DNA from 2 places in the Fusibacter sp. JL298sf-3 genome. Region 2 is predicted to be linked to the other one. Evidence: a T-box and tRNA genes for the amino acid it is inferred to sense, from the RefSeq annotation. Region 2 holds a T-box; the other holds one or more tRNA genes.
The links. The T-box of region 2 lies ahead of ileS (isoleucine--tRNA ligase). A T-box ahead of a tRNA ligase gene usually reads a tRNA of that ligase, here a tRNA-Ile.
Positions count from the first base shown of each region.

Region 1 (9,529 bases), 1.7 Mb from region 2:
TTGAAATTGCGTACAACAGCTTTCCCAATATTGGTGTCGGCGTGTACGAAGGCAAAAAAGTACGGGTGAAAAACGCATTGGTCGGTCAAACGGTTTCTGCGCGTATAAAGAAAAAGCGCAGTGACAAAGTAGAGGCACGTCTGCTCGAAGTATTAAAGAGAAGCCCCCGCGAACAGGCGTCTTTTTGCGAGCACTTTAACGACTGCGGGGGGTGCTTGCTTCAGACACTGTCTTTCGAAGCACAAACCCTTCACAAAAAAGAAATGGTTCAGCGCTTGCTCGATGACGCGGGCCTTCAAATTGAAATCGAACGCGTTATTCCGAGTCCGGAACCTTTTGAGTACCGCAATAAAATGGAGTTTTCATTTGGCGACTTAGTAAAAGACGGACCGATGACACTTGGCATGCATCGCAAAGGCCGCCACCACGATGTGGTGACTGTGGATCACTGCCACATTTGCGACGGCGACTACAGACGTATCATTACTGCGGTACTGGAATTTGCAAACACACATCAGCTACCGAAGTACAATAAGTTTAGACACGAAGGGTTGCTCAAACACCTCGTCGTTAGAAAAGGTAAGCGCACCGGCGACATTATGATTGCTTTGTCGGCTTCTACACAAGTGCCTTTCGATAAGACGGCGTTTGTAGAAGTCCTTAGAGCCCTACCTCTTGAAGGAACGGTTCAAAGTATACTGTGGGTTAAAAACGATGGGCTCGGCGACGTAGTAGCTGGGGACATCGAGTGCCTATACGGCTCAGAAGAAATTCGCGAAGAAATTCTCGGTCTCACATTCCACATCAGTCTCTATGCCTTTTTTCAACCGAACACACTAGGTGCTGAAATTCTTTACGACACGGCAATCCGTCAAATAGAGGGGATTGAGGGCAAAGTATGTCTCGATCTCTTCAGTGGAACCGGTACTATCGGTCAGTTGATGGCGCAGCGTGCCGAAAAAGTCATCGGTATCGAAATTGTAGAGGACGCTGTTAAAGTCGCGCGCAAAAACGCTGATTTCAATGGCATTAAAAACTGTGAGTTTCTCTGTGGCGATGTTTTTGAGGTGCTCAACACTATTGAAGTGAAGCCCGATGTTATCGTTGTGGATCCGCCGCGTGTTGGTATGCGGGAAAAGACTGCGCGAAAAGTAGCTCAGTACGGCGTCGAAGAGTTCGTTTACGTTTCTTGTAATCCGAAGACACTGGTTGAAGACTTGATGGTTCTCAAAGGCGAAGGGTATGAAGTGGAACGCTTTATCCTCATCGATCAGTTCCCTTGGACAGGTGCTGTAGAAAGCGTCGTCAAGCTTCGACAGGTGCGTACAGACCGATAGAACGCTTAATGGACTTCTGGGATTGCAGCCCGCCGTTTTTGAAATAGGGGCGCGAGAGGCCGCTAAGGCAAAGGCGGTAACGACGGGGGGACAAAAGTATGTAGCTGGTCTATTGTATTGTGTAAATGCTTGAGACACTTGTTTTAAGGCGTTTGATTGACAGAGGTCGCTTCTTTAAAAGAGGCGATCTTTTTTAAAATCAAATAGAGCGTTTCAGCAATGTGTAAAACAAATATTCCGACTATTTGTTTTGGGGTTGACGGTGTGAGGGGGCTGTAGTATGATATACAAGTTGCCAAACGGAAGTTATGACAACAAAAATAAAAGTTAAAAAAACAGTTGACAAACCTCATCGGGTTTGATAAACTAAATAAGCTGTCGTCGAGAGGTGACACGCTAGAATCTTGAAAATTAAACAGTGTAAATGCAAGAAAAACCAAACGTCAAAACCTACTCGAAGCAATTCGAGAAGAGTGATGAAAAACGGAAAAACAAATGCGCGTGTGTTGTTTCGTATCCGCTTTAGAAAAGATGTCAGATGTTTTGCGGCAGTGCAAGGAAAGTATTTGAAGGCAATGTGGTACATTGTCGAGAATGCTTGACGAAGCAATGGCGTAAAACAGGTCGGCAGATTTTCAAACTGGGAGCGACACAACACACACAGTTAGCTCGTTTTGAGGTAACAGGCGTCAAACATTATAATTAAGAGTTTGATCCTGGCTCAGGATGAACGCTGGCGGCGTGCCTAACACATGCAAGTCGAGCGAGAAGAAATGGAATGCGGTTTCGGCCAAATGAAGTTTTGGAAAGCGGCGGACGGGTGAGTAACGCGTGGGCAACCTGCCCCATACAGAGGGATAGCCACTGGAAACGGTGATTAATACCTCATACTTCGCACGGGACACATGTTCTGAGCGACAAAGATTAATCGGTATGGGATGGGCCCGCGTCTGATTAGCTAGTTGGTAAGGTAACGGCTTACCAAGGCGACGATCAGTAGCCGACCTGAGAGGGTGATCGGCCACACTGGAACTGAGACACGGTCCAGACTCCTACGGGAGGCAGCAGTGGGGAATATTGCACAATGGGCGCAAGCCTGATGCAGCAACGCCGTGTGAGTGAAGAAGGTTTTCGGATCGTAAAACTCTGTCCTAAGGGAAGAAAAAAATGACGGTACCTTAGGAGGAAGCCCCGGCTAACTACGTGCCAGCAGCCGCGGTAATACGTAGGGGGCAAGCGTTATCCGGAATCACTGGGCGTAAAGGGTGCGTAGGCGGCTTAGCAAGCCAGGGGTGAAAGGCATTGGCTCAACCAATGTAAGCCTTTGGAACTGTTAAGCTTGAGTGCAGGAGAGGTAAGTGGAATTCCTAGTGTAGAGGTGAAATTCGTAGATATTAGGAGGAACACCAGTGGCGAAGGCGACTTACTGGACTGTAACTGACGCTGATGCACGAAAGCGTGGGTAGCGAACAGGATTAGATACCCTGGTAGTCCACGCCGTAAACGATGAATACTAGGTGTCGGGTGTCAAAGCTCGGTGCCGCAGCAAACGCAATAAGTATTCCGCCTGGGGAGTACGCACGCAAGTGTGAAACTCAAAGGAATTGACGGGGACCCGCACAAGTAGCGGAGCATGTGGTTTAATTCGAAGCAACGCGAAGAACCTTACCAGGTCTTGACATCCCTCTGAAGTAGCCTTAGCCGGCTATGTCCTTCGGGACAGAGGAGACAGGTGGTGCATGGTTGTCGTCAGCTCGTGTCGTGAGATGTTGGGTTAAGTCCCGCAACGAGCGCAACCCTTATGTTTAGTTGTTAACAGGTTAAGCTGAACCCTCTAGACAGACTGCCGTGGAGAACACGGAGGAAGGTGGGGATGACGTCAAATCATCATGCCCCTTATGATCTGGGCTACACACGTGCTACAATGGTCGGTACAACGGGCAGCGAAGGGGTGACCTGGAGCGAATCCTAAAAAGCCGATCCCAGTTCGGATTGTAGGCTGCAACTCGCCTACATGAAGTTGGAGTTACTAGTAATCGCGGATCAGAATGTCGCGGTGAATGCGTTCCCGGGTCTTGTACACACCGCCCGTCACACCACGGAAGTTGGGGGCGCCCGAAGCCAGTGGCCTAACCGTAAGGAAGGAGCTGTCGAAGGTGAAATCAATGACTGGGGTGAAGTCGTAACAAGGTAGCCGTATCGGAAGGTGCGGCTGGATCACCTCCTTTCTAAGGAGTAAATAGACATTTACACTGTTTAATTTTGAGGGTTCTAGGAACTTTCAAAACAAGATGTAATCTTGGACGAGTATTCGTCACTTTCTTTCAGAAAGTGCCTCACGCAAATTCAAGACTGACGTCTTAGGATGCTGACGCATCCGGCGAACTTTGCTGACGCAAACTTCGTAAATTAGCACCTTGAAAACTGTATATATAAAGAACCGACTATTAAGTTAGTAAAAAAGCAAGCATTGAAAACAATGTAAGCCAAAGTAAAAACTCAAACTCAAAAGTAAGGTCAAGTTACTAAGAGCATAGGGTGGATGCCTTGGCACCAGGAGCCGAAGAAGGACGTGGTAAGCTGCGAAAAGCTACGGGGAGCTGCAAGCGAGCGCCGATCCGTAGATGTCCGAATGGGGGAACCCACCTAGAGTAATGTCTAGGTATCCATGACTGAATTCATAGGTCATAGGAAGGGAACTCGGGGAACTGAAACATCTAAGTACCCGAAGGAAGAGAAAACAAAAGTGATTTCCTAAGTAGCGGCGAGCGAACGGGAAACAGCCCAAACCCAAGTCTTCGGACGAGGGGGTGTGGACAGTATATCAAGTAGAAGGTACCCTAGCCAAAGGACTTGGGAAAGTCCGCCGAAGCGTGTGAGAGCCACTTAGGCGAAAGGGGAAGATCGAACGTACTGATCCGGAGTACCACGGAGCACGTGAAACTTTGTGGGAAGCAGGCAGGACCATCTGCCAAGGCTAAATACTACCTGGTGACCGATAGCGCACAGTACCGTGAGGGAAAGGTGAAAAGAACCCCGGGAGGGGAGTGAAAAAGAACCTGAAACCCTATGTTTACAAGCAGTGGAAGTTCGTTAAAGAACGACCATGTACTTTTTGTAGAACGGGCCAACGAGTTACGTTATGCAGCAAGGTTAAGCGCTTCAGGTGCGGAGCCGCAGCGAAAGCGAGTCTGAATAGGGCGAATAAGTTGTATGGCGTAGACCCGAAACCGGGTGACCTATCCATGTGCAGGGTGAAGCGAGGGTAAAACCTCTTGGAGGCCCGAACCCATATCTGTTGAAAAAGGTTGGGATGACATGTGGATAGCGGAGAAATTCCAATCGAACCCGGAGATAGCTGGTTCTCCTCGAAATAGCTTTAGGGCTAGCCTTGAGTTAAGAGATACGGGGGTAGAGCACTGAATGTCCTAGGGGCTTTCACCGGCTACCGAAGACTATCAAACTCCGAATACCGATATCTTTTACTCAGGAGTCAGACTATGTGTGATAAGATTCATAGTCGAAAGGGAAAGAGCCCAGACCATCAGCTAAGGTCCCAAAATGCAAGTTAAGTGGAAAAGGATGTGGGATTGCACAGACAACTAGGATGTTGGCTTAGAAGCAGCCACTCATTTAAAGAGTGCGTAACAGCTCACTAGTCGAGTGATCCTGCGCCGAAGATTACCGGGGCTAAAACTTGCTACCGAAGCTATGGAATTGTTTAGACAATTGGTAGAGGAGCATTGTGTGAGAGGTGAAGTAAGATCGCAAGGACTTATGGATATCACACAAGAGAGAATGTTGGCATGAGTAACGAGAGACGGGTGAGAATCCCGTCCGCCGAAAACCTAAGGTTTCCTGAGGAAGGTTCGTCCGCTCAGGGTAAGTCAGGACCTAAGCCGAGGACGAAAGTCGTAGGCGATGGACAACAGGTGAAGATTCCTGTACCACCGAGACCCGTTTGAGAGAAGGAATGACACAGGAGGTTATGCTGAGCATGCGAATGGAAGAGCATGTCCAAGCAGCGAGTCTGTAGCGTAGGCAAATCCGCGCTACTGAGGATGAGCTGTGATGGGGAGTGAACTTAAGTAACGAAGCAGCAGATATCACACTGTCAAGAAAAGTTTCTATCGAGGGAGCAGGTGCCTGTACCGTAAACCGACACAGGTAGGAGAGTAGAGAATACTAAGGCGCGCGAGAAAACCATTGTTAAGGAACTCGGCAAAATGACCCCGTAACTTCGGGAGAAGGGGTGCCGGATCAGGTTAAGAGCTAGATCCGGCCGCAGAGGATAGGCCCAAGCGACTGTTTACCAAAAACACAGGTCTCTGCTAAATCGAAAGATGATGTATAGGGGCTGACGCCTGCCCGGTGCTGGAAGGTTAAGGGGAAGTGTTAGTTTAGGCGAAGCACAGAACTGAAGCCCCAGTAAACGGCGGCCGTAACTATAACGGTCCTAAGGTAGCGAAATTCCTTGTCGGGTAAGTTCCGACCCGCACGAAAGGCGTAACGATTTGGGCGCTGTCTCAACAATGGACTCGGTGAAATTGTAGTACCGGTAAAGATGCCGGTTACCCGCAGCTAGACGGAAAGACCCCGTGGAGCTTTACTGCAGCTTGGCACTGGATAATGGTATATGATGTACAGGATAGGTGGGAGACTAAGAATATAGGACGCCAGTCTTATAGGAGTCGCTGTTGGGATACCACTCTTTGTATACCGTTATTCTAACTATGGACAGTGATCCTGTTCTAGGACAATGTCAGGTGGGCAGTTTGACTGGGGCGGTCGCCTCCTAAAGAGTAACGGAGGCGCCTAAAGGTTCCCTCAGCGCGGTTGGAAATCGCGCGAAGAGTGTAAAGGCAAAAGGGAGCTTGACTGCGAGAGAGACATCTCGAGCAGGGACGAAAGTCGAGCTTAGTGATCCGGTGGCACCGCATGGAAGGGCCATCGCTCAACGGATAAAAGCTACCCCGGGGATAACAGGCTTATCTCCCCCAAGAGTCCACATCGACGGGGAGGTTTGGCACCTCGATGTCGGCTCGTCTCATCCTGGGGCTGAAGTAGGTCCCAAGGGTTGGGCTGTTCGCCCATTAAAGAGGCACGCGAGCTGGGTTCAGAACGTCGTGAGACAGTTCGGTCCCTATCTGCTGTGGGCGTAGGAAATTTGAGAGGAGCTGTCCTTAGTACGAGAGGACCGGGATGGACAAACCTCTGGTGTATCAGTTGTTCTGCCAAGAGCACTGCTGAGTAGCTAAGTTTGGAAGGGATAAGCGCTGAAGGCATCTAAGCGCGAAGCCCCCCTCAAGATGAGATTTCCCATCTTTTAATAGAGTAAGACCCCATGAAGATAATATGGTAATAGGCCTGAGGTGTAAGTGCAGCAATGCATTCAGCTGACAGGTACTAATAGGTCGAGGACTTGACCACGCTTTAGAGTTAAGAGGATTTATCGGTTCTTATATATACAGTTTTGAAGGTACTAACCTTCACAGTTTCATAGTTAAGCAATTCAGTGACGAAGGCGGAGGGGCAACACCTGTTCCCATACCGAACACAGAAGTAAAGTCCTCCAGCGTCGATGGTACTTGGCGGGCAGCTGCCTGGGAGAGTAGAACGTTGCTGATTTATTGCGGGTATGGCGGAATTGGCAGACGCGCTAGACTTAGGATCTAGTGACTGGTTCGTGGGGGTTCAAGTCCCTCTACCCGCACCACTGGCCCCTTGGTCAAGCGGTTAAGACACCGCCCTTTCACGGCGGTAACAGGGGTTCGATTCCCCTAGGGGTCACCAATTATTTTGTGAGCATCAGCTCACATCCGGGAGTATAGCTCAGCTGGGAGAGCATCTGCCTTACAAGCAGGAGGTCATAGGTTCGATCCCTATTACTCCCACCATTTCAAAACTGCGTTTTGAGCCACAAGGCGGCGTAGCTTAGTTGGCTAGAGCGTTCGGTTCATACCCGAAAGGTCGGTGGTTCGAGTCCACTCGCCGCTACCAATAGTTTTTTAATAGGGTCCATTAGCTCAGTCGGTAGAGCACCTGACTTTTAATCAGGGTGTCCCGCGTTCGAGTCGCGGATGGATCACCATTTTTTAATTGTGGGCGTATAGCTCAGCTGGTTAGAGCGCACGCCTGATAAGCGTGAGGTCGGTGGTTCGAGTCCACTTATGCCCACCACAATTAAAAAGCCCAGATAGCTCAGTCGGTAGAGCAGGGGACTGAAAATCCCCGTGTCGGTGGTTCGATTCCGCCTCTGGGCACCAATTACAAATCGATAAGTTGACAACATGATGTGTATCATGTTTTTTTATATGAGATCAGACAGACGTTCTGATCTTTTTTGATTGTAAAAATGTCCTTATAATTTTAAAAAAGAATACAATAAAGGTGGATTTCATAACTTATATGGTATATAATGGTATTGTGTGACATAATAAAATTGGAGGTACATAACAGTGAAAAATTTAAAACGTCATATGTCATTATATGCATTGGGGGTTTTGCTCATTGCCTTTTGGCTGCCGTGGATTCAAGTCGCAACGACTTTCGGTACTGCGTATGGCAAATGGGGGATTTCGATTCCCAAACTCGTAATGGTGTTACGTGAGGGGAGTCATCTCTCTATGGCGGGAATCACAGGGTGGCGCTTCGCGCTAACAGCTTACTATTTGATTCCCGCGCTTTGTGTGTTAACAGGAGCGCTTTATTGCGTCAAACAAAAGAAATGGTTTAAACCAGCGCTTGCTTTGACGTATCTCGCAACCATTGGCTTATTGCTGGCGCTACCAATAGTGCTGAAAAAGGGCATGGACGGTTACTTGGCCTTACTTCTCACTTCTAAGGTGAGCTTTGGTTACTTTGTCGCATGGGCTGCTGCTATTGTCGGTGTTGTGGGTTTTGTCATCAACTTAAAGCTGGATTACTTTGAGGATCATCTCGTAGACAACGACGTCTTTAAAAGTGGCAAGCGCGCTTTGGAAACAGAAGACCCTTATAAAAAAGGTTTTTTGTTTATCGGTATAGGCTTCGTATTTGCCTTGTTGTTCCCTCTGTTTTCGGCAGACTGGGAAGATACTCTACTCGCAGGGCTCTTAGTTGCCGTTGCGGTACTGGGCTACTTAAAAGTTAAGTCACCTGTTGGCGAAAAGACCGCTGAGACGCTATCGATTTTTAGTAAGTTTGTAGAAGACATAAAGGCGCAGTCGAAGCTGTTAAATGGGCTTTCTAAGAATCATATAACCATTCAAGTGGTGTCATTTGCAATTATTGTCGTCAATGCATTTAGCATTAGGGGGTATCTGATCAATCAGTTTATAGATGCGGCCACCTTCTTTGCTTGGTTGGCACTTGGTATTTTACTGGTAATCACTTTTGCCGAACGCAATAAAAAAGCGGTTTATCAGATTCTGTATTTTAGTTTTGCTATCTTTTGTTACACTTTCCTCTACAGTGCCGTTCTATCGGGCTACGGTATTATCCGGTTGTCAGCCGGACTCAAGGCACTGGTTTCATGGTATGTTTTACAAACAGCTCGAGAGTGTTTGGAAAAGACAGAGGCCTCTTAAGAGGTGACGCCTATAAAAAAACGGTGCGCGGAGAGGCGTACCGTTTTTTAGCTCTTTAAGACAGAGAATTTTTGAAGTGTTTTAAAGCATTTAAGTGATAGGCGCGAACAGCTTCTGTGGCGCCCTCTAGTGAGACGAGAACACTGAGATGGGTATACCCCTTCTTGATGTTTTCAAATGCTTGGTGGATGGCTTGAAGGTCTGACGCGTCGTATAGAAAAAGCTTCTGATCGTTGATAAGCGTTCGACGTTTTTTTTCCACAGCCATCAAAGTCGCGAGCATGTCCTCGTAGGTGCCGATAGATTCCCCGCGGTCGTATTGATCAATAAGTGACTGAAGTTTTTTTTCACTGGCTTCAATGTAAGCGTATAAGCTCTTTCGACCGTTGGGCGGTTTGATATAGTAGTTGACGAGGGTTCCGATAGAAAGCCCGATAAACGTATCAAAGCTTCTAAATACCGCGTATTGAAAGCGCGTTACTTCATCGTTGTTCACGAGAATGGCAATAAAGACTATGGTTGAAATCTTTATGGATTTTTTGAGTTTCAGTTGATTGGAAATGTAAATCAATACAATGACGCCAATCCCCACAGATAGGGGCTGGGTCGGTAGCGTATACGAAA
Region 1 is NZ_CM132608.1:1,649,391-1,658,919, reverse strand. It holds gene rlmD (23S rRNA (uracil(1939)-C(5))-methyltransferase RlmD) at 1-1,337, shown strand, start outside; rRNA gene ACR6HW_RS08000 (16S ribosomal RNA) at 2,036-3,565, shown strand; rRNA gene ACR6HW_RS07995 (23S ribosomal RNA) at 3,853-6,767, shown strand; rRNA gene rrf (5S ribosomal RNA) at 6,849-6,965, shown strand; tRNA gene ACR6HW_RS07985 (tRNA-Leu) at 6,970-7,053, shown strand; tRNA gene ACR6HW_RS07980 (tRNA-Glu) at 7,056-7,130, shown strand; tRNA gene ACR6HW_RS07975 (tRNA-Val) at 7,159-7,234, shown strand; tRNA gene ACR6HW_RS07970 (tRNA-Met) at 7,261-7,337, shown strand; tRNA gene ACR6HW_RS07965 (tRNA-Lys) at 7,353-7,428, shown strand; tRNA gene ACR6HW_RS07960 (tRNA-Ile) at 7,441-7,517, shown strand; tRNA gene ACR6HW_RS07955 (tRNA-Phe) at 7,528-7,603, shown strand; gene ACR6HW_RS07950 (hypothetical protein) at 7,817-8,905, shown strand; gene ACR6HW_RS07945 (FUSC family protein) at 8,961-9,529, opposite strand, start outside.
Region 1: it encodes a tRNA-Ile, which carries the amino acid that the T-box ahead of ileS (isoleucine--tRNA ligase) is inferred to sense. The anticodon was not compared.

Region 2 (9,529 bases):
AAGAAAAAAGCCCTATTTGTACGATAACTTATTAAAGTGTCTAAACGATTATAGGAGGTTCATATGAAAGCAACAAGTCACGTTTTTTTAAGTTTCATCAAAGAGTCGCCTAAAAACCATATCGAATTTTACGTCGATGGTCTAGGGTGGTTGATTCTTCTAAAAGAGAACATCGAAATCGTTTCAGATAATTGGTTCACATCGACCAAATACTCTGAATCCAAATACGCCGTTCATCCCGATAACGAACAGATTATCGTGCTCGAAAACATCTACAGGCTCAACCCGCCTTTTGTGGAAAACGAAAACAACGTTAAATACAACCTCCACTACAACCAGCTCCACATCAACGCCGATAAAATCGTCGCATTCCACTAGTGTACTGTCTCGTTGAGATTTAATTAAAAATGGCAGATAGTCTGTATCAGTGCAAGGCAAAATATCGACGACAATGCGGGACATTGTCGAGAGATTTTAACGCCGCAATGATGCAGAGTAGATGAGCAGTTTTTTTAAGTGTGAACGATACAGGACACTGATCACACGTATACCTAAAAAGTAAAAGCCGCTTCCTAATTCAACTGGAGGCGGCTTTTTTTCGTGTTTTACAACAACGCTTCAATGGTCTTAGCGTAAATTTGCGTCATTTTTATAAGGCTCTTAATGTCGATGCTTTCGTCGGTTCTATGGGCCGTTTTCTGTTGTCCCGGAAAATTGGGTCCAAAGGCGACACAGTGCGGCAATGCCCTCGCGTACGTCGCACCGCCTGTCGCCACCGGCGTATTGTCAAGCCCTGTTTCTTCCGTGTACACCCTGAGCATTTGGTCAATATGCGGGTGGTTTGTCGACGTGTAAATCGGTTCCAGCCACTCGATGACTTCACACTCGAAACCGTATTTTTCACTGACCCTAGAGACGGCTTCAAAGACGTACCGACAACTCATGGTCACCGGAATTCGAATGTCCAGCCCCATAGAGACGTTCTTGCCGCTTAGGGCAATTTGATTGAGACTCATGCTCATGTAACCGGATACCTGGTCGTAACAGGTGCCGAACAGCAGACTGCCGTTGTTGGCAAAGCCGATGCGCTCATTGATAAACGCCATCGCTTTGGATTTGACCCCGACTTCGTGAAGCGCATGTGCCAACCGTGTGATGGCGTTAATGCCCGTCCCCGGCGACGCCGAGTGAGCGCTCTTTCCGATGACGATGACTTCTTCACCATTTTTCTCATAGTCGAAGCCCAACCGCTTGAGCACCTTTTCCAGTTTGTCGGCGTAGGGACCTCTGTAGGCGGCGGATTCGGGAACGGCATTAAGTGCCGAGCCCCCTTCGACTTCCGGTTCGCGCCAAGCGCTTTTCGACTTTATATGCAACTGCAGAAGCCCTTTTTCAGCGAAGATCAGTGGAAAAGAAGCATCGGGCGTAAAAGAAAAATGCGGCACTTGCTCTGCGCTCAAATACTTTTTAATCCCACGCCAATGGGTTTCTTCATCTGTTCCAAAGATAAGTCTTACTTTTTTTCGGAAGACTGTTCCCACTTCGAGAAGTGCCTCTATCGCGTACAAAATACTGACAATAGGCCCCTTGTCGTCAATTGCACCACGACCATAGAGTTTCCCGCCGGAAACCGCCGAGTTAAACGGCTCAAATGTCCAGCTCGCGGCATCGCCACTGGGTACAACGTCGACGTGCATTAAAATGCCGAGCAGCTCTGAGCCCTCCCCAATGTCGGCGTAGCCGTAGTACCCCTCGGGGTCTTTAAAAGTCTTCATGCCTAGGGCCTCGCATTTATTAAGAGCCCATGTCAGCGCATCGTCAATACCGCTTCCAAAGGGTTTAAACGGCTCCGGTTCCGAGACGACACTTTTAATTTTAATAAATTCGATAAGGTCTTCAACCATAACGCGTTCTCGATTTTCAATAAAGTTTTTACTCTTCATAACCTTCCCTCCCTGCTGCGACTTAGAATCACCTCTTACTGTATTTATGGTCAAAATAAAAGGTTTCAATCAATTTCTATAAAAAAAGCCGTGCAAAGCATTTCTGCTCTGCACGGCTTTTAGAGGTTATCCCTTGTGTTTTTCAAGGTAAATAGAGACGTCGTGTCCGTTGAGTTGGTGTGTTTCATACGGTTTGTCCGCGCCTTCTGTCAACGACACACCCAGTGTCTCAGACAGAATGTACGCTTCAAATTTTTGAACCGCTGCGGCAAATGCCTCATCTGTTTTGTAGTAGATTTCGATTTGATCCATCATCTCGTAATCGTTACTTTTACGCATCTGTTGAACACGGGAAACCATTTCTCTCGCATAGCCCTCTTCAATTAAATCGTCTGAGAGATGTGTGTCCAAGATAATAAAGCAGTTGTTTTCCATCTTAACGGTAAAGCCTTCTTTGGCGTTGATTTGAATCATTACGTGCTCAGAAGTTGCTTCAAACGGCACACCGTCCACTGTAAGCGTTACTGTTTCACCGTTTTCAAATGCCATAGCGTACTCTTGTGGATCGAGGGCGTTTAAGGCTTTTGTGAAAGCGCCCATGTTTTTGCCGATAATCGGCCCGAGCACCTTAAAGTTCGGCTTGAGGACGAAGTTCATGTACTTCGGCAAGTCTTTTGTAAACTCCACGTGCTTGACATTGAGCTCTTCTTGAATCAACGGCACGAGGTCTGCAATAAGCGGTTCGTACTTACCGTCGACAATTACTTCGCCAATCGGCTGACGCACTTTAATCTTAACCGATTCTCTCGCAGCGCGACCCAGTGTCACCAAATCTCTAATCAAGTCCATACGCTCTTCGATACGCGGTACAATTAAGGCATCATCTGCTTTCGGATAGTCGCTGACGTGTACAGAGACATCGCCAGTGAGGTTTCTATAGATTTCTTCCGTCAAATGCGGCGCAAAAGGTGCGGCGAGTTTTGAAACCGCGACGAGTACTTCGTAAGTCGTGCGGTAAACCGACTGTTTGTCCAGAGTCATTTCAGAGGCCCAGAAACGTCTTCTGGAACGTCTGATGTACCAGTTGGAAAGGTCTTCGCTGACGAACTCCTGGATTTTGCGCACCGCTTTGGTGAGGTCAAACACTTCTAAATCTGCCGTAACCGATGCAATCAGCCCGTTGAGTTTTGACAGTACCCATCGGTCGAGTTCCGGTCTCTCTGATACCGGTACGTCAAATGTCGATGCTTGGATGCCGTCGGTATTGGCGTACAGTGTAAAGAAGTTGTAGACGTTTTTAAACGTTCCGAAGAACTTAGAGGCCACTTCCGAGAGGCCGTCTTCATCGAATTTCGTCGGCGTCCAAGCAGGTGATACGTAGTAGAGGTACCATCTGACAATGTCTGCGCCGTAATCTTCAAGAAGCTTAAACGCATCGACGGTATTGCCTTTGGACTTCGACATCTTCTTACCGTGTTTGTCGAGAACGAGGTCGTTGACCAACACATTTTTATAAGGGGACTGCCCCATGACGAAGGTACTGATGGCAATCAGTGAATAGAACCATCCCCGCGTCTGGTCGATGCCTTCACAGATAAAGTCCGCCGGGTAAAGGGTCTCAAACTGCTCTTTGTTTTCAAATGGGTAGTGGTGTTGTGCAAATGGCATAGAACCGCTGTCAAACCAACAGTCGATAACATCTTTCACACGGGTCATCGTCCCGCCGCATTTGTCACATGTCAAATGGACGTCGTCTACATACGGTCTATGGAGTTCAATGCTCTCGTCGATATCTTCAACAGCGCGCTCTACAAGTTCTTTTCTAGACCCTACAGAAGCTGTCTCGCCGCAATCACAACGCCAGATGTTCAGCGGCGTTCCCCAATAACGACTTCTTGAAATCGCCCAGTCGTTGAGGTTTTCAAGCCAGTTGCCAAAGCGCTTTTCACCGACGTGGTCCGGGAACCAATTGACAGTGTCGTTGTTGGCAATTAACTGATCTTTCAGCTTGGTCATCTCGATGTACCAACTCGGCTTCGCATAGTAGAGAAGCGGCGTGCTACAACGCCAGCAGTGCGGGTAGTTGTGATCCATTTTCTGCTTTCTGTAGAGCTTGCCGTTTTCGCCCAGCCAAGTGACGATTTCAGGATCGGCATCGATTACAAACTGCCCTTTCCACGGCGTCTCCGTGTACTTGCCCTCTTCGTCCACAGGCTGTACAACCGGAAGATTGTAGCGCACGCCGGTGTTGTAGTCGTCCTCGCCAAACGCCGGTGCCGTGTGAACAATTCCCGTACCGTCTTCTACTGTAACGTAGTCTGCGCAAGTGATAAAGAACGCTTTCTTGTCGGGCTTAATAAACGGCATAATCGGTTCATACGCTTTGTACTCGAGGTCGCTGCCCTTCATTTCCGCCAGAACTTCAAAATCGCCATCGAGAACTTGAGGCGCCAAATTCTTTTCAATGTAATACACCTCGCCGTTGTTTTTGACTTTGAGGTACGTTTCTTTTGGGTTGACCGTAAGCGCCACATTGGAAGCCAGTGTCCAAGGTGTCGTCGTCCAGACTAGGAAATACGCGTCTTCGTCCACGAGTTTGAACTTGACGTATACCGTCACTGTCTTGATTTCTTGGTAGCCTTGCGCCACTTCGTGAGAAGCGAGTCCCGTACCACATCTCGGACAGTACGGTAAGATTTTGTGGCCTTCGTAGATGTAGTCTTCGTTGTAAAACTTGTTGAGAATCCACCAGACGCTCTCAATGTAGTTGTTGTCCAATGTGATGTACGGATTGTCCAAATCGATAAGATACGCCATCTTGTTGGTCATTTGGCGCCAAGCGTCTTCGTACTCAAAAACGGAATCGCGACACGCCTTGTTGAACTTTTCGAGGCCGTACGCTTCAATTTCAGACTTGTCCTTTAGGTTTAAGCGCTTTTCCACTTCGATTTCTACAGGTAGGCCATGTGTGTCCCAGCCCGCTTTTCTCTTAACTTGGTACCCCTGCATCGTCTTGTAGCGGCATACTGCATCTTTCAGCGCACGGGCGAGTACGTGGTGAATGCCCGGACGTCCGTTTGCCGTCGGCGGACCTTCGAAGAAGATGAACGGCTCACTGCCTTCTCGCTCAGTAAGGCTGAGGTTTAAAAGGTCGATTTCAGACCAGTATTTTTGAATTTCTTGTTCGTTTTGCGACGTTGTGTGATGACACAGCTCTTTGTAACACATTGTACGCTCCACCTTTCTTATTATTTTTTTAGAATCCGGCTTAAAAGTATAGACGCCTAAGCGGCGCCATTTTAACCATTAAAAAATCCCATAGCAAACTGCTATGGGACGAATTAACCGCGGTACCACCCAAATAATGTATTCTACATCACTCTACCATGATAACGGTTTCGAACCGGCAAACGCTACTCAAACTTTCGCGTCTACAACTATGGGGGATATTCATAAAACGACTTTTACTTGTTCACACCAACCACAAGCTCTCTTCAACCGCCGACTTTACTACTCGTCCCAATCTCTGCTTTACCAGATTAAATTACATCCTATTATAACGGAGTCCCCTTCATTCGTCAACCGTTTTATTCGGCTTTCACATCGTCGACGACTTTGAGTTGACTTTCGAGAAGAACTCGGAACTTCGTCTTGAATGCCTCGAGGGCGGCTCGGGCTTCTTCATGTTTCTGTTTGACGGAAAGCACCTCGTTGTTGGCGCTCGATACGATTTTCTTGGCGTCTTCTTCTGCGCGCTCTACGACCAAAGCCGCTTTTTGCTTGGCGTTTTCAATCATATCGTCAGAAGTTTTCTGAGCCAATACCATGGCGTCGTTGATGGTTTTTTCCATCGTCTTGTACCGTTCCACTTGTTCCTCTAACTCGTGGAGTTTAGCCGTGGTATCGATATTGACCTGTATCAATTCTTCCATACTGCGGACGATGAGTCCCATGTACTCGTCGACTTCTGTCTCGTTGTAACCGCGTATGGCTCTTGGAAACTGTTTGTTTTGTATATCTACCGGTGTCAGCATATGCCCCGCTGAGCCGTGGGCTCAGCTCCCTCCTTTTCTACTTTTTCGGGTACTTGTTCAACGTCACGTGCAGACGTTTTTTCTTTGTTTCACCGGATATCTCCGCCACTATAAAGCGCCCGTATCCCCTGCAGGAAATCAAATCACCTACATCGACACTTTTCGCCCCCTGGGTTTCGACGCGGTGATTGCGCTTCACCTGTCCGGCTTCTATCAGCGTCTTTGCCTCGCCTCTCGACAAGCGATGCCCCAATGCGAGGACACTGTCGAGCCGCATTGCCCCCACTGTGCCAGAGACGGTCTCAAAGTCGATAATGACTTCGTAAGCCGCCTCTAAGGGCACTTCAGTCACTTTGACTCTGGCTCTGGCCACTTGGTCAAAATGCAGTGCCAAGTACGGAGCGAGTGCCTTGCTGACCGCTACTTGAAAACCGTTTGGCGTCTTTACGATGTCACCCACCTTAGACCGATTGATCCCCAGCCCCATCAAAGCGCCTAAAACGTCTTTATGCCCCAGAGTCACAAACTTCTGAGGGTAGTCGATTTCAATTAGCGCAATGTGCTCAGAGGCGACATCGGGCTCTTGGTACGGCGGCGTCAAAAAAAGACGCGCGCGCTCAAAGGCCTTAAAAGCACCGAACGTCGTTACAGTGACGTCGGTTTCGAACTTCGCAATCTCACAAATTGCCGTGTGACAATCCGGCGACAAAAAATCTGTGCAGCCGGCTTCGTAATACGTATCCGCCGCGGCGAGTTGGTCCAGTGCTTTTAAAAACTGTCCGTCCTTATCCACACACGCCTGATACCGTTTTAAAATCGCTTCTTTATGCATCATAGCAACAGCGTCGGAATCAAGACGCGTAAAATCTGCACCAATAAGATGGCGACAAGCGGACTAAAGTCCAGCATGTGCCCACCGATATTGAGTTTCATAAGCAAACTGCGTATCGGCGACAATATCGGTTCTGTCAAAAACAACATAATGGACATAATCTGGTTTCTCGGGTCTCGAATGAACCACGAGAGCAGGGCTCTTATCACAATTAAAGTCGCTACTAAATCTAAAAATCTAACAATCGCTATAACCAACTGTATCATCATCTAACCACCTTCTACTCTGTCAGCCAGCTGCTGACAGGATTTTCAGGCTTACCGGTCACATCGCCGGTAATGTCCACATTGGTCGGCGCCAGCACAAAAATGCCTTTGGAGACTTGCTGAATATGCCCGTCTAAAGCGTAGAGTGCACCGGAGCAGAAATCAAATATCTTGCGCGCCAAATCTTTATCGATGTCGCTGATGTTCATAACCACCGGGCGCTTGGCTTTCAATGTGTCGATAATACTCGTCGACTCTTCAAAGGTCTTCGGCTGAAAGAGCACAACACTCATCTGCGAATTCGAGTGGATATTAAGCACTTTATTGGATGTCTTTATGGTGTTAAAAGACTTTTCACTGGTTTCATTTATTGCGGACATGGTCTCCTCCGGGTTTATATCTTTTCGTTTGAGTTCATCGTAAAAATCTTCTGTACTGTCTTCCGGCTCCTGTGTGTCGAGTCCCCAGAAAAACTTAATCTTATCGATAATTTTGTTATCGCCCATACACTTCCTCCTTTAATTCATTCAGGAAAGAGATGACTTTTCCTGTTCTATTTTCGGCTACCAAAAATTTTAGTGCCTACACGCACCATGTTAGCCCCCTCAGAAATAGCTACTTCATAATCAGATGACATGCCCATCGATAAAAATTCAGGACACATGTTCTCCGATTGATAGGCACTCAAGCCATCAAACAGTGCCTTCATTTTCTTAAAGTCATCTCTCAGTGTTTCCGGATCGTCTACAAAGGGCGCGATGTTCATAAGCCCTTTGATTCGAATGTTCGGACACGCCAGAACGTGCTCGATTAAAGCCGGAAGCGCCTCGACAGATACGCCGGACTTTTGAGTTTCTCCTGCGATGTTGACCTGTAGCAGGACCTCTTGAATCTTGTCGGCTTTCAAAGCTCTCTTTTGTATCTCATCGGCGAGTTTAACACTATCAAGAGAATGAATTAAACTTACTTTATCTATTATATATTTTACCTTATTGGTTTGCAACTGTCCAATCAGATGCCACTGAACGCCCAGTTCGACGGCATCGTATTTTCGCGTAATTTCTTGAACGCGATTTTCGCCAATGGCGTTTATGCCGTAGCCAATAGCGGCGTTGATAACATCGGCTTCATACGTTTTAGTGACGCCGACGAGTGTTACCGACTCAGGGGATCTGCCGGACGCCTGACAAGCGCGGGCAATTCCCGCTTGTATCTCCTTGAGATTTTCTTCAATATAGCTGTACACGTGTGCCTCCTTTATTCCAGTCGTTCGCCTTCTTTGTACATATGTGCGTTTCGAACGATCTTCTGACCAATTTTAATACTTCTTACGACCCCGCTGGCGGCGTCGTAAAACTGCTCGTTGTAGACCACTGCAAACTCATCGTCGTAACCGAGGATTTTAACCGGCACCTTCTTCAGCTTTCCGTCGGCATCGACGACGAAGACATGGAGAACGCCGTCTTCGTTGACGATGGTATCTACCGGTATTTTTAGTCCCTTAAAGTCTTCCTTAATAAACGACGCATCGAGCCACCGCTTGGTGTGAAAGCCGTCAAAAGTCTCTTTCATTCGAACGATGACTATGGCGTAATCGTCTTCTACATAGACGTCGACCACATCGCCTTCGGCTTTTAAAACACCTGTATCCACCGAGAGCATCGTCCCTTTTTTATAGTTTTCAACCGACTCGTTGGGCAACATCCCCACTAGGTAGTACGTCGCCTTGTCCACAATGCGTAAAATCGGCTTCTTACCCGTCGCGTATTCACCGCGCAACGATTGATTTTCAACCGGCTGTTTTTTCAGTTCTGAAAACTTGATGTTGTAGATGTTGTCAATGGTCAAAAAAGACTCCAGCCCGTCTGATGTATAAGATACAATGCCGTCTGCCGGTGCGACAATAGCTTTTTTCTGCCCTTCGGACAAAATGCCGGACCCCACGGTCTGTTCGGAATACGTGTCCGAACGGTTGGCCAAATAGCGGTTGTCGCCCTTGAGTTTCTCCAGGCGGTCGAGTTTGGTGACGAGGTCGTTTTTAAGTGCCGGAATCTCTGTATAGGCCCCGTTGTCAAGGGCACGTGCAATGTCTTTCTTCGTCTCTTCTATTTCATACCCCAGTAAGTTGTAGTCGAACTCCGCTTGTTTCTTTAAAAGCTCTTTTTCAGTGGCTTCTTCTTCTCTTATCTCGGCGCCGTCGTTAAACACTTCTGCAAGGGTCTGCCCTTTTTCAACGGTTTCACCTTCAGCCGGAAAGTATGTGAGCTTGCCTTTGAGAGCTGTATTCACCAGCATCTCATTTCGAACCATGAGCGCCGAGGTCTTCTCCTCCACGCGCAAAGTCCCCACATCCACGGTGTAGGTACTGGCTTCTCCAGTAAAAAAGCCGTACACCCAGGTGCCCAAATAGTAAAGCACTAAGAAAAACAGCGCCAAACTCACGAAAATTCTAAA
Region 2 is NZ_CM132608.1:3,748,463-3,757,991, reverse strand. It holds gene ACR6HW_RS17870 (threonine/serine exporter family protein) at 1-2, shown strand, start outside; gene ACR6HW_RS17865 (hypothetical protein) at 64-378, shown strand; gene ACR6HW_RS17860 (Sapep family Mn(2+)-dependent dipeptidase) at 606-1,943, opposite strand; gene ileS (isoleucine--tRNA ligase) at 2,070-5,171, opposite strand; T-box leader at 5,273-5,479, opposite strand; gene ACR6HW_RS17850 (DivIVA domain-containing protein) at 5,531-5,977, opposite strand; gene ACR6HW_RS17845 (YlmH family RNA-binding protein) at 6,015-6,812, opposite strand; gene ACR6HW_RS17840 (YggT family protein) at 6,809-7,078, opposite strand; gene ACR6HW_RS17835 (cell division protein SepF) at 7,090-7,581, opposite strand; gene ACR6HW_RS17830 (YggS family pyridoxal phosphate-dependent enzyme) at 7,629-8,321, opposite strand; gene ACR6HW_RS17825 (HlyD family efflux transporter periplasmic adaptor subunit) at 8,333-9,529, opposite strand, start outside.